Regions from separate parts of the Rothia sp. CCM 9417 genome, predicted to be linked through region 3. Evidence: riboswitches for the same ligand, from Rfam matches in the RefSeq annotation. Region 3 holds a riboswitch; each other region holds the start of a gene.
What was found. A riboswitch is a leader RNA that binds a small molecule or an ion and turns the genes downstream of it on or off. The one in region 3 is predicted to bind S-adenosylmethionine.
Positions count from the first base shown of each region.

Region 1: linked by a shared signal. The riboswitch ahead of ACN082_RS08115 (LLM class flavin-dependent oxidoreductase) and the one ahead of ACN082_RS06025 (nuclease PIN) in region 3 are both predicted to bind S-adenosylmethionine.
Region 2: linked by a shared signal. The riboswitch ahead of ACN082_RS07520 (PLP-dependent transferase) and the one ahead of ACN082_RS06025 (nuclease PIN) in region 3 are both predicted to bind S-adenosylmethionine.
Region 4: linked by a shared signal. The riboswitch ahead of ACN082_RS03250 (hypothetical protein) and the one ahead of ACN082_RS06025 (nuclease PIN) in region 3 are both predicted to bind S-adenosylmethionine.

Region 1 covers NZ_JBLXXT010000007.1:1,550-4,823, forward strand. The annotation lists gene ACN082_RS08100 (hypothetical protein) at 1-371, shown strand, start outside; gene ACN082_RS08105 (hypothetical protein) at 442-837, shown strand; gene ACN082_RS08110 (GNAT family N-acetyltransferase) at 847-1,344, shown strand; SAM riboswitch class IV at 1,551-1,651, shown strand; partial or broken gene ACN082_RS08115 (LLM class flavin-dependent oxidoreductase) at 1,761-3,219, shown strand.
Region 2 covers NZ_JBLXXT010000005.1:139,858-143,131, forward strand. The annotation lists gene ACN082_RS07510 (RNA-binding S4 domain-containing protein) at 1-39, shown strand, start outside; gene ACN082_RS07515 (alpha/beta hydrolase) at 201-884, opposite strand; partial or broken gene ACN082_RS07520 (PLP-dependent transferase) at 1,549-1,973, opposite strand; SAM riboswitch class IV at 2,017-2,135, opposite strand; gene ACN082_RS07525 (hypothetical protein) at 2,386-2,658, shown strand; gene ACN082_RS07530 (alpha/beta hydrolase) at 2,664-3,274, shown strand, end outside.
Region 3 covers NZ_JBLXXT010000003.1:158,923-162,196, forward strand. The annotation lists gene ACN082_RS06010 (DUF6350 family protein) at 1-140, opposite strand, end outside; gene ACN082_RS06015 (SDR family NAD(P)-dependent oxidoreductase) at 304-1,077, shown strand; gene ACN082_RS06020 (plasmid stabilization protein) at 1,108-1,539, opposite strand; gene ACN082_RS06025 (nuclease PIN) at 1,536-1,736, opposite strand; SAM riboswitch class IV at 1,772-1,898, opposite strand; gene ACN082_RS06030 (SNF2-related protein) at 2,053-3,274, shown strand, end outside.
Region 4 covers NZ_JBLXXT010000001.1:703,863-707,136, reverse strand. The annotation lists gene ACN082_RS03260 (NADP-dependent isocitrate dehydrogenase) at 1-166, shown strand, start outside; gene ACN082_RS03255 (hypothetical protein) at 236-838, shown strand; gene ACN082_RS03250 (hypothetical protein) at 974-1,432, opposite strand; SAM riboswitch class IV at 1,451-1,566, opposite strand; gene ACN082_RS03245 (hypothetical protein) at 1,715-2,461, opposite strand; gene ACN082_RS03240 (thymidine kinase) at 2,616-3,236, opposite strand.

The DNA.
Region 1 (3,274 bases), on a different contig from region 3:
TTCTATATTGGATAATTTTCGTATTATTTGCTATGGCGATGACCCCTGTTAAACGGTACACGGATTCGCACTATACCCAGGAGATGACCTGTACCGTGAAGTCTGCCTCGACCGTCTGGCGTATGCGTGGTTCGGGAAAGATTAGTTCACCGAGTCCTGATTCGTCTGTTGTGACGGAGGAGTGTGGGACTTTGATGCTTTATCGTCCTGTGTTGGATGGTGTGGGTATGGAGGAGACGACGGATAGTTTGGTGGTGGGTAAGAAGTATATTTTTGTGGTGAATAAGTATCTTGTATTTGATAATTTCTATAATATTCAGGATATTAAGGAGGCTGATGGTTCTCCTGTGAATTTTGGATCTTCTGAATAGTTTTCTTGTGTGGGTTTGTAGCTAGAAATGACAGAGAGTAAGGCTGCGCTGTGTCTGGAGGGGGGAGCAGATGGAAAAGCGGAAGCTAACACGTAAAGAAATACTCTGTTACATTGGTTTCGGAATTTTTTGTTTGCCCTTTATCCTTTTTACGCCGTTTATGAATTATATGAATTCAAAGTATAGTGAGCCTAGAGAATGTACTGTTGAATCGGCTCGGTTTTCTAGAGGGGGTACCGGCACTAAGGTAGCTTCTAGTAAAAATGCGATAGCTGTAGAAACTACTGAGTGCGGATTAATTATCACCCCTAAAGTGGTTGGCGGCACTGATGATCTGTTGAAGAATATTGATTTGGTGAACCAGTATCAGGGGCAGAAGCTGGTTTTTATGATTGGTCCTTTGTCGTGGAATCCTGGGAATACTGCTGCGGAGTTTGTGATTATTCCGGAGAACACCCCGCAGTAGAATCAAAGTATGAACACCCCGAATAGCATCCGTACCGCTACAGCCGAAGACGTCCCCGAAATCATTCAACTCATCAAAGACCTCGCGGCCTACGAAAAAGAGCCTGAAAGCACTGTAAAAAATAAGGTCAGCACGCTCACGCAACAACTCTTCTGCGAGCACCCAGCAATTTTTGCGTACGTGCTTGAATCCCATACCCCTGGCCGCCGCATTGACGGTTTTGCCCTATGGTTCCTCAACTATTCAACGTGGGAAGGTAGCCACGGAATCTATCTTGAAGACCTCTACGTTCGCCCCGAAGCTCGGGGGTCTGGGGGCGGTAAAGCTCTACTCAAGAAACTTGCTGACACGGCGCATGAGCGTGGCTATAAGCGCCTTGACTGGGTAGTCCTTGATTGGAATGAGCCAGCCCGAAACTTCTATGAAAGTATTGGCGCAACCTACCAGTCCCAATGGTTGGGCTACCGTTTAGAAGGCTCAAGCCTCAGAGATTTCGCTACTTCCTAAACCCCTCTCTCCGGCTACTATCTAGTTCGGTTGCGCGGTAATAGGTCGGCGACTAGCCCATACCTGTAAGACCTTACCCGGGCAAGAACATGACGATTATGAACGGGGTGGGGGCACCCAACACACGAAATATTCGGTCACAGAAAGTAACGTGACGGTCGGTTCTTGCCCGTTGCCAGCGTGGTCTGTTTCACTGGTAGACAAATGATCATGAGACCCAGCGACAAGCTCTGGCTAGCTGGGCGGCACCCCTCTCCCGTAGCGGGGTGCCCCAGATGAAGATCAGGCAGTAATGCAAGTACGGCGCAACCAGGCGCCACCCTCTGATATAGGGCAGGGCGCCTTTTCCCTAGGTGCAAGGCCGTGTACGGGCGCAGGGGGTAGGACACGCTACCTGAGGAAAGGGCCACCCCAGCATGACCGAGAAAAAGCGCATCGTCGTCAACGCCTTTGATATGACCACCACCAGCCACCAGAGCTTCGGCCTATGGAGGCACCCGCGCTCACGAGCCGACGAGTACAACACCATCAAATACTGGACCGACCTCGCCAAGGTCTGCGAAAAGGGCCTCTTCGACGCGGTCTTCATCGCCGACGTTGTGGGCGTGTACGACGTCTACAAGGACTCCGTAGCCCCCGTCCTCAAAGACGGTGCCCAGGTCCCCGTAGGTGACCCCTTCCTCCAAATTTCAGCCATGGCCGCTGTCACCGAACACCTGGGCTTTGGCGTAACCGCCGCCGTAACCTACAACCAGCCCTACACCCTAGCCCGCGCCTACTCCACCCTGGACCACCTGACCGGCGGGCGCGTAGGCTTCAACGTGGTTACCTCCTACCTACAGTCCGCCGCTGAAAACCAGGGGCTCCCCGGCCAGATTGAGCACGACGAGCGCTACGAAATCGCCGAAGAGTTCTTGGACGTCTGCTACAAGCTCTGGGAAGGCTCCTGGGAAGATGACTCTGTTCTGCGCGACCGCGAAAACGGTATCTTTGCCGACCCCGCTAAGGTCCACCCCATCCTGCATAAGGGCAAGTACTTCCAGGTGCCGGGTATCGCCCTGACTGAGCCCTCCCCCCCAGCGCACCCCGGTTATCTTCCAGGCCGGTGCCTCTAGCCGCGGCCAGGCCTTCTCAGGCCAGCATGCTGAGGCTATCTTCATCACCGCCCTGCGCCCCCACCTGACCAAGGTACTGACCGAACGTATCCGCAACGAGGCGGAAAAGGCCGGTCGCAAGCGTGATGACGTCAAGATTCTTGCCATGCTCTCGGTTGTTGTCGATGAGACCGACGAGAAGGCTCAGGCCAAGTACGAGGAATACCTTGAGTACCAGAACCTTGAATCCTCCCAGGGCATCATCGGTGGCTGGAGCGGCCTGGACCTTGACCAGTTTGATGAGGACGAAGCACTCAAATACGTTCAGACCGAATCCATCCAGTCCTTCCTCACCCCCTTCACCCTGCAGGACAAGGAACGCGAGTGGACCCGCAAGGATATCGCCGAACACTGCGCCACCGGCGGTATGGGCGCGGTCCTGGTCGGCTCACCCCAGACCGTTGCCGACCAGCTCGAACACTGGATTGACGAGGGCGGCCTGGACGGTATCAACCTTGCCTACCACGTCTCACCCGGCTCCTTTGAGGACTTCGTAGACTTCGTGGTCCCCGAGCTACAGAAGCGCGGCCGCTACCGCACCTCCTACCAGGGCAGCACCCTGCGTGAGAGCCTCTTCGGCGAGGGCCACAAGCACGTCGATGAGCGCCACCCTGCCGCTAAGTACCGTGGGGCCTACGTGGGCAAGCCCTCTGCAGCAGATACCCCGGCCCGTGATTTCCTCAAACTGGCCCAGGAAGCCTACGATGCCGAAAACCAGTAGAGCATAACCGGCCTGTAACAGATGTGCGCCCCGCTCAAGCAGCGGGGGCGCGCAG
Region 2 (3,274 bases), on a different contig from region 3:
ACTCTCAATGGGGTCACGGTGCAGGTGGCGCACGACTAGGTAAGCGTGAACTCAGCACCCTAGCGGCCAAGACCCTTAACGCCAGCCCCGAGCCAGTTGGTCGCTAGGGTGCTGAGCCAAGGGCCTCAGCCTAGGCTTTGGTCTTTTGTGCCCTAGTACCGGCGGGTTGTTTGGCATGATTCAGCGCGCCGGTTTTCTCTTTAGTTCAAGATGTTCTCGCGGATAAAGGTGCTCATGTGCGCTAGTTCGCTGGGGGCAATCCCGTGGCCGATTCCCGCGTAGAGGTAGTCGGTAAGGGCGGTGTGGTCTTTGACCCATTCTTGGGTGAAGCTGATCTTTTCGGCGGTGATGATGGGGTCAGCTTCGTCCCGGCCCCAGAACAGTGGTAGAGGTTGAGCGGTGAGCTCGGCATCTTTGAAGTAGCCCTCTCCCCCGTCGACCACATAGCCGGACAGCCCAATCACAGTGCGCACCAGGTCGGGCCGGTGGCGGGCAATGCTGGTGGCTATGGCCATACCCTGGGAGAAACCAAGCAGGTTGAGGCTGCGGTAGTTGGCGGCAAGGGGTTCTAGCCATTCCAGGACGTAGTCCACGGCCAGTTCGATGGCACGGAACCCTACGGTTTCTAGTTGTTGGTTGAGTGGCCACCACTGGTAGCCCAGGGCGGGTGCGCCAATGAAGGCGTCCTTGGCGTCGGCGGGCAGGGCGTAGCCTACCGGCTGGGGTGCCCGTACTGAGGCGTAGGTGATGCCCTCTTGGGGCAGGTGGTTGACCAGGCCCATGAGGTCTTGTTCGTGGGAGCCGTAGCCGTGCAAGAGGACGACCAGGTGGGTTCCCCGGCGGAAGGGCTCGGCTTTTGAATACTCAGCAACATGCTGACTCATGACACGCTCCTCGGTGAGTCTGTAAGTCCGGCTTATGGGTGAAGCGTAAGCAACCTACCCCGCCAGGCGAATTTTGCCAGCTGCTGCGATTAGCTGTTGAGTTCTAGGGGTAGCTTGCGGAGCTTGCCTCGGTCTTTTCGTACCCAATTTATCACCGGCGGAGCTTACTTTAGGCTACCGCCCACAGGTGCTTTTTGTGGGTTACTGACCCTAGCCTGTCAGCGGCGTCCTGGGCTTCAAGACTGCGGGCAAGGATGCGTTCGAGTTGCTCGTGTTCAATCAGGAACCCGTCGTACCGGCAGGGTGAGTGAATGACCTCAGGCTCAACCGGTTGCGGTAGTGATGCGGCCATAATGTGGGAGTCGGAGGGGAAGAAGAGCCTATCTGAGTCAACGTAGGCAATGGTCCAGTGGCAGGTAGAAAGCGCCAGTGCTCTCAGCAGCCCGCTCCTGTCACGGCCAAGGTCGTGAGAGAGCAGGGCTTCATTGATAGCTAGATAAGAGTTAGCGTCAAACCGTGCGGTCAGTTTCTGGCCGTGGTAGTCCAGATAGTTCTCTACCTGGTAGCGGCCACGGTCAGCCGGTAGGCAGTGGAGAATGTTCTGTTGCTCCTGGGCATCGCGGCCAAAACGAAAGTTTAGTTCGGCGGCGCAGCGGTAGGTGGTGTGGGCGATCCGGCGGGCCAGGGCCAGGGAGTCCACGAACCTCTGGGCGGTAGCGGAATCAGCGTCTTTGAGGGTGAAGTCAACGATGGCACCGGCGCCCTTGGGTAGGTACTTCTGCGCCAGGGTGTAGTAGGGGAGGTTTTTAGGCCGGAGTAAGTCACGGACTCTACTGCCGGGTGCGCCTGCAGGTAGTCTGCCACCTTGCGGGCATTCTCTACGTGGCGTTCGACGCGCAGTGAGAGGGTTTCCAGGCCGATAGCGATGTTGAAGGCGTTGGTGGGTGCGATGGAGGAACCCAGGTCACGCAGCAGAGCCACGCGGGCTTTGAGGATGTAGGAGAGGTTGACCCCAAAGGCACCGTCCTTGCCCAGGTCGCGGGCGTAGACCAGGCCCTGGTAGCCCTGATCGGGCTGGTTGAAGAGGGGTTAAAGGTTCTGATGCCCTCGGGTGAGTTAGTGAGGCACATCGGTCCCGCGCTTGCACACCCGGTTCTCGGTGAGGTGTGCCAGGTCTTCACCCAGGGCACCCCACCGCGAGTGGAGGGTTGCCGGCCAGCTAGCTGGGGCTTAGCGCTGGCTCTCATGACCTGCTTTTAGTTTTCCCTTTCGAACGATCGTTGGTCAAGATGCTGTTTTAAAAAGTCTTCATGTGTCTGTTTATTGCGTAAGTTACGATGGGGGGGCGGGCAGGGTTGCCCGCCGAGGCTCTGATACGGGCTGCCCTGCCCCCACTTTGGGTTACTTATGGGTAACCCCCCGGGGTAAGAAAGGTGACCCAGAAGAATAACTGGCTACAATGTTCACAAGGTATTATTCCCACCCTAGGTTAAGGAGCCTCATGCCCGTACCTGTTCTTGAGTTTGAATACAGCACGCTCCAGACTCTGATTGATACTTTCAAGGCAACTAAGGAGTCTTTTGAGGGCTTTTTGGAAAGCAAGGCTCCTACCCCGGCGAGTGCACACGACCCTGTGGCTGAACATCACGCCGCAGCCCTGGGAGGGCAGGAGAGCTCTTTGCTTTCTGACGCTGCAGAATCTTTCCAGAATGCGCAGGATGGTGCACAGGCAGCATACGATGCCTTTAAGATTGCCGATGGGGCAGAAGGGTAGGTGGCATGATGGGTTCACGTCCATCGGATTGGTCTCCTCTGACAGGTGGCGACCCTTGCCCTGGTGATCCTGATTCTTGGCAAGCGACCATTAACCACTGGTCTACCCGCAAAACCGAGATTGATGCTATTAGAAAAGTTTTAAACCGCGGTAGGTGTATTGACGGTAGGAGTAACCGCATCACCAAAATTGAGCATACCTTTGAGCTGGGCGCCACGATGTGTGAGAAAATCTCCGGTGAGTTTCAGCGGGTTCACGATGTTCTGACTGACTGGCAGAAGAACCTACGAGAGATGCAGGAAAAGGCTGACGCGGCTCTTTCGGTAGCTCGACAGGCCCAAATTCACAAGGAAGAAGCTCAGGATAAACTCCGCTTTTATGAACGCCATTCCCTCACTTCCGCACTGGGGCGGTTGTCCGCTGATCTAAGCGGTTCAATGATTTTTTCTCTTCGCCAGGACGTCTCAGAGGCAAATGCTTGCATTGCTGCCCAGCAGGCTGTGGTTGATGAGATTCGGGGGCAATACACGTCCCGGTCAGCAACCGCCGTTAATGGATACAATATTTCGGGTATTGGTGGCATCTTTGTGGATCGGTCTTCTGGTGCTTCTGGGCT
Region 3 (3,274 bases):
GCCACGGACAGGGCGCCGGCAACGGTATCGGTATTAAAACCGTTGGTGTACCAGACCGCTGTGAGCATGAGCCCAACGGTGATATAGGAGACCAGGGCAACCAGAGCAAGTTCAACGGCGCCCTGAAGCCACAGGGGCATGGGAAAGGTTCTTTTGGGGTGCACGGTGGTATTCATCGCCTTTCATCATGTCATGTTTCCTGTCTCTACGCCTGGTCACGAACCGTAAGAATACTAGGTGCGGTGAAAATAACCTCAACCACGGCAGACAACGGACGATATTGCCGGGGAGTAGAGTGTCCCTATGAGTATCGAGAACACCTATGTTTTGGTCACCGGCGCTTCTGCCGGCATCGGCGCCGAGTTCGCCCGGCAGTACGCCGCAGCGGGCTATAACCTGGTGCTGACCGCGCGTAGGGAGAAGACCCTAGAAAATCTGGCTGGCCAGCTCCGCTCAACCTACAGGGTAGAGGTTGAGGTCATCCCCGCGGACCTACTGGTTTCCGGTGACGTTCAAAAACTCGTTGACCGGCTAGCTCAGGCTAAGCGCCCGGTGGAAATTTTGGTCAATAATGCGGGCTTCGGTTTGGGCCAGCCTTTTGAGGAGGCCCCCGCCCAGCGGCATCTGGATCAGGTGCAGGTCCTGGCAGCTGTCCCCCTTCAGCTCATGCACGCCGCAATCCGCGCCATGCTCCCAAGGGGCAGGGGCCGCATTATCAATGTCGCATCGGTGGCGGCCTTTACACCAGGTGGCACCTACTCAGCAGTCAAACGGTTTATGGTAGTTGTCTCAGAGTCAGCAAATATCCAGTACCGGGACCGAGGTATTGATGTAACCGCCCTCTGCCCGGGCCTGACCCGCTCGGATTTTCATCATGCCATGGGGCAAGAACAGCCCAAAGTGCCGGGCGTATTCTGGCTCAGCCCCCAGCAGGTAGTTACCGAAGCCATAGCTGCGGTCAATGCCGGTAAACCGGTCTGTGTGCCCTCCCTGCCCTATAAGGTAGCAGCGGGTATCTCGCAGATTATCCCCCGCAGGGCAGTGGCGGCGCTGATTTCCCGCACACGGAACTATTAGAATCCACAGGCTGGGGGTGCTCTTCCCTGCTTAGTCCTCCCAGGGGTTAACAGCGCTAACCCCCCAGGTGCGGTAGACATCGGCTTTCCCCGAAATAATCTCAAGCCGGTGGACGGTCGCTGTGGCCGCCATCAGCCCCTCCAAAACAGCCCTTGCCAGGGGAGCCTGGCACTCAGAGCCCACCGCCTGCAAGGGCCTCTCAGCATGACGACCGGCCCACTCCAAAGACACCCGCGTGTCCACCTCAAGGAGGTGGTCACCAAACCGGTCAATCAGCTCAGCCAGCCACCGTTCAGTCTGCGGGTAGGGGTAGAGCCCTTTAAGCTCGCCCAGGCTTAGCACCGAGACGTACATGGTGCGGTAGGAGTTCCGGCGCAGGCAGTTCACAACCTGCTGGTGAGGGGTAGCCTTGCGAATCTCGGCAAGGACATCAGAATCAAGGAGCAGACCGACGTGGCTCATGCAGCTTTCAGCGCACCGTACTCAGGGGCTGGGATACCGCTGGGGTTAGGAGCCAGAAGGAAGTTAAGGAACTCACTGCGCTCATTCGAGATACGCGCATAGTCCTGAATACTGATAGCGACAAAACCACCGCAGGCAGGCGTCGCAGCTGCAGACCTGTTCTTTTGAAGAGTGACATGGGGGCGGGTGTTTGACATATCGCCGTTGCGCTTAAGGTGCGCATTCCTTTCGAAACTTGCTCTTGTCTACACCAAACAGCGCCAATATGCGCGATGAAGACCGCTTCGTCATCCGAGCCACCCGTGAACATGGGGTTGGCGTTCAACCAAGTCGGAGCTTGACAGTTGAATCTCTTGAAGCTGGTATAACCATAACTCACACCGCAGGCACCTGTAAACTCTTGCCCAGATTTTTTAAAACGTGACCTCCCTCTCATCTTCTGGTGCCAGCTTTCATCAGCGTGCGATACGCTAGAAGACTAGGTCTATTTACTCCGCACGCGTGAGGTTTTTTGTGGCAGATTCAGCACCATTTCCCGACATCCCAGTCACAGCACCCGCCATTATTCGGCAGGTGGGCTCAGGCACCTACACCCGGGGGCAGGGCGCTATGCGGAAAGGGAGCGTTATCCGCTACCACTACGACGAAAACGAACGGGTTCTCGAAGGCCAGGTAGCAGGCTCAACAGCCCAGCCCTACAGCACCCGAATCACTTTCCCGGCCCAAGTTGCGGCAGGCTCCTACTCCTTTTCTGCCACCTGTTCCTGCCCCGTGCTCCACAATTGCAAGCACGCTGTGGCGCTCATGCTGACCGCCATCGACCGTTCAGCCAAAGCCAAGCGGGCGCTCACGGCCTCATCAAGCACCTGGACCACCCGCGCTACTGAGAGCGGCCGCACCCGACCCAGCGCAGAAGCCATGCGGGAACTCGAAAAATTTGGCATCACCACCGCCTCATCTCTGGCTGCCCCCCAGGACAGCCTGCCCCTTGAGCAACCTGCTCCCGCCGACAGCACCCCGGACCAGAGCGCCCTACCCACCTGGCGGCGTACCCTGGCCCATTCCCTAGCCGCCCGCCCCGGCTACGACAACCGCAACCACGGAGTATCCGGTGCCCTTGACCTGCGCCTGACCGTCCCCGGCAAATATGGCTGGACCAAAAGCAGCGGCTCACCCCGCATCACCATTGAAGCTCGCCCCCTGATGATGGGTGCCCGTGACCGCTGGATTAAAGGCGGGCTAAGCTGGGAAAAGTTCTCGGGAAACCCCGCGGGCTCCGCCGGAACCGGACTGCTAGCTGAGCACGCCACCTGGTTCAACGAGTTCTACGCCGTCATTCGCGGCTCCCAATCCATATACACCTCCCACCGCGACTGGGCATCGCTTTCCACCGTAGATTCATCCCTACTCTGGCAGATGCTCCGGGCCGCCGACGACATCAACCTGCCCATTCTGCTCCACGGCAAAGAAACCGGGCTGGTCATTGCCGACACCCCGCAGGTAGAACTGGAACTCACGCCCGTCCCCGAACGCGGCAGCTCCCAGGACGCCCTCCAACTCACTCCCCTGCTCCGCTGGGGCTCCTACACCATTCCGGCAAGCTACACCCACAAGATGGGCACCAACCGGCAGGGCTTAATCGCCCTGGGTGGGAGTGCCCAAGCTAATTACGTAGAAGCTGCCGCCGCCGCCCGCTGGGACTCCGCCCTGCCCTCGGCACTAGCCCATGTGGAGG
Region 4 (3,274 bases), on a different contig from region 3:
GGAGGCGCTGGCGGCGAACGAGGAGCAGATTGTGGCTGAGCTGCTGGCGGTGCAGGGCTCCCCCGCCGAGCTAGGTGGCTACTACAAGCCTGAGGACGCCAAAGCCTCAGCAGTCATGCGCCCCAGCGCAACGCTGAACGAGACATTGGACAGGCTAAAAAATTAATTGAACTATGAAGTGAGTCGGCATCAGCATAAACTGGTGCCGACTTAATTCATTTTTTTGGGGGTAACAATGGATATTGGGAATCTTTCAGAAGTAACCGGGGCTCTCACAGCGGTCGCAGCTCTAATCGCTGCAATATATGCCGCCCGCCAAGCAAACAAACAGCTAAAAGCAATGAATGCACAGTTGGAGTTAGAGAGAGTTAAAGACAACCGAGCTGTAGAGGTCCTTGAACAGTCTCAAGCCTCATTGATATCAGCATGGCTTACAAGCAGAGACTGGTTCTCCTATGTAACTGTCAAGAATTCTTCTCCTGCAAGTATATTTAAGGTATCAATTGAGGTTTCGTTCAGAACTAATGATTATAAAGAGGCTGTTGAAAGCTCATTGCTAAATATCGAAGTGGTCCCTCCAGGTGAATATATCTTTGTAAGAATCCCAAGCAATCCTAATTGCTCGGATGAATATCCCAATCCTACTAATGGCTTCAAACTTACCAAACCCTCTCCGCATCAAAAGGAAAGTGGATGGTCACATGCTTTCCCCGCAACAGGTATTAGAACATCGCCGGTTCTGAATAGTCCAAATTGGCGGGTAGTTAAATTATCTTTTACTGATTCTCATGGGGTTTGCTGGGTTCGTGATGACTCGGGACTAATGAAGAGTAAATAAACCTACTGGCGACTACTTAAAGAGGCCCCGCTGCTGAGCTGTCTGTTTACCGTTCCCTTAAGGTTCTTGTGCCATCGATGGATGGGAAGAAAAGCTTCTTCCCATCCATCGATGTTTTAGGTTACCCCACCCTACCTAAAGCTGTTGGTCTTCGTAGGAGCAATAATCAAGTGGTCGCTCCGCCAGGTGAACCAGGTAGAAAGAATTTCCCTCGCGCACACCCAGCAAATTATTCCCAGGGTTCCAGAGCAAGGGTAAGGCAGAATCCCCCTGAACTGACTCATCAGTTTTTCTGAGGAAGACGCTCAGGCGCTCAGCATCATGGCTCCAAAAAAACCTGTTTTGCCCACCGATAGATAAGCGCACCCTAGTCCCCCGCAGCTCCGTCATAGATACCCTCTGCCAGGTCATATTCGAAGCGTTAAGCCCCAGTGAGGGCGTAACCCGGTGGCCAGGTGCACAGATAGTACAGCGCGAAATAGGGATAGACGGCGATTCTTGCTCTTGTGCCTGAACCGGGTCAGAAAAGTCCTCTGGCTTGTTCCTACACAGTGCAGAACGGATAGCTGATGTCCACGAAAAAATACGACCCACTGTGGGCCTCCTTAAAACAAACGCTACTTTCGCTACGCCTTGTGGGTAGCGACCGATTTTCCTTTGAGAGCACCGTCTGCGTCAGGCGGTTGCCAGCCAACAAGTCAAAGGGCTTACCGTTGGGCTTCTGAATCGTGACACCAACTTAACAAAATAAATGGAAGTTCACAAGCTTTATACACTTCACTATCTGACAAAGACCGCTCAGGAAGCGCTAAGGCCCCGCACCCAAGAGGGTGCGGGGCCTTAGCGCGAGCTGTCAGCTAGTAAGCCTCTAAGAAACTAGGAGGCCTTGGACAGGGATCCAGCCATCTGCTCGGCTAGCTTGGCCGCGCTGTCAGCATTGCTACTGGAAACAGTAAGAACGCTGAAGCCGGTACCGGTGCCAGAAGGCACAACCACAAACACGCCGTGTACGGACACACCGGTAACGTCAAGAGTGTAGCTCAGCTGAGTGCCCTCACCCAGAGGGGTGGAGATCTTCTTGTACTCGCCCGGAGTAGCGTTGATACCCTTAGCCAGTGATTCCATCTCGGCCTGATCAGGCAGGGAAGTAACCAAGACGGGCTCAGCGTTGACGTTCACATTCTCAGCGAAACCATCTTCGTTAGGGGTCACAGAGGTAGCCATCAGATCAAGCTGAGCCATCTGAGACTTAAGCTCCTCAGGGGTGAAGTTAGTTCCCTGGGCGGCCTGATCCAGGTACTCCTGAAGAGCATCAGTGTTGGCAACGGCCTCACTGTCCATCTCCATCCAGCCCTCAGGAACAGCAAAGCTGATCTTATTGTTAGGTGCTGTTACCTTCTTGAAGCCGTCAGGAATAACTGCCTCTACCTTAGCCTCATCAGTGGCAGCTGAGCTGGTCTCCTCCGCTGCCTGGGACTGCTCAGCCGAGGCGCTTGCTGAGCTAGAAGTCTCCGCTGCTGCGCTCTCTTTTTTATCGGATGAGCCACAACCAGCCAGAAGGGCTAGGGACATCAGCGCGACGGTGGGTACAGCCAGCAGGCGGGTTTTGGGTGATACAGCCATAGATTTTTCTCTTTCTCAAAAAGGACTGGGCACTACGATTATAGGCTTGTTTGGGCACACCTCGGCGTTTCGGCATGACATAAACCACTAAAAAGGGGATAAAAAGCCCTAGCCAAGATTCTGGACGCTACGGATAGCCATGGGATCCTGCCAGCTATTGGTAGAGCTTGCCACCGGATTCCTGCAAATAGCAGGAAGGGCAGAGAGACTCATAGCCCACATGAACCCCGTCAATAGCTACCTGGTCACCGGCAAACACAAAACGACCGTCTACAGTGCGCCCATTAAAGAGAGCCTTGCGTCCGCAGCGGCAAATAGTTTTAAGTTCTTCAAGGCTGTGCGCGATTTCCAGCAGACGGGCTGAACCGGGAAAGGCCCGCGTCTGGAAGTCCGTGCGAATGCCGTAGCACATGACGGGAACATTCTCCTCCACCGCGATCCGCATCAGGTCATCAACCTGGGCAGTGGTCAGGAACTGGGCTTCGTCCACTAGCAGGCAGGAGACAGGCAGGTGCCCGTGAAGCTGTTCCTGCCGGGCGTGAGGTTCAGCGGCCGCATGGAAGAGTTCACGCACAGAGTCCTGATCACCCACGAGGAAATCCGCGGCGCGAGTAACCCCCAGGCGGGAAACAATGGCAGTGTCCCCCTTAGTGTCGAGCTGTGGCTTAGCAAGCAGAACCCTTTGACCGCGCTCCTCATAGTTATGGGCCGCCTGCAAGAGCGCAGTGGACTTGCCAGAGTTCATCGCCCCAAAACGGAAATACAGCTTAGCCACGGTGGCCCTCCCAGCTCCTATATGTACAAACCACCCTA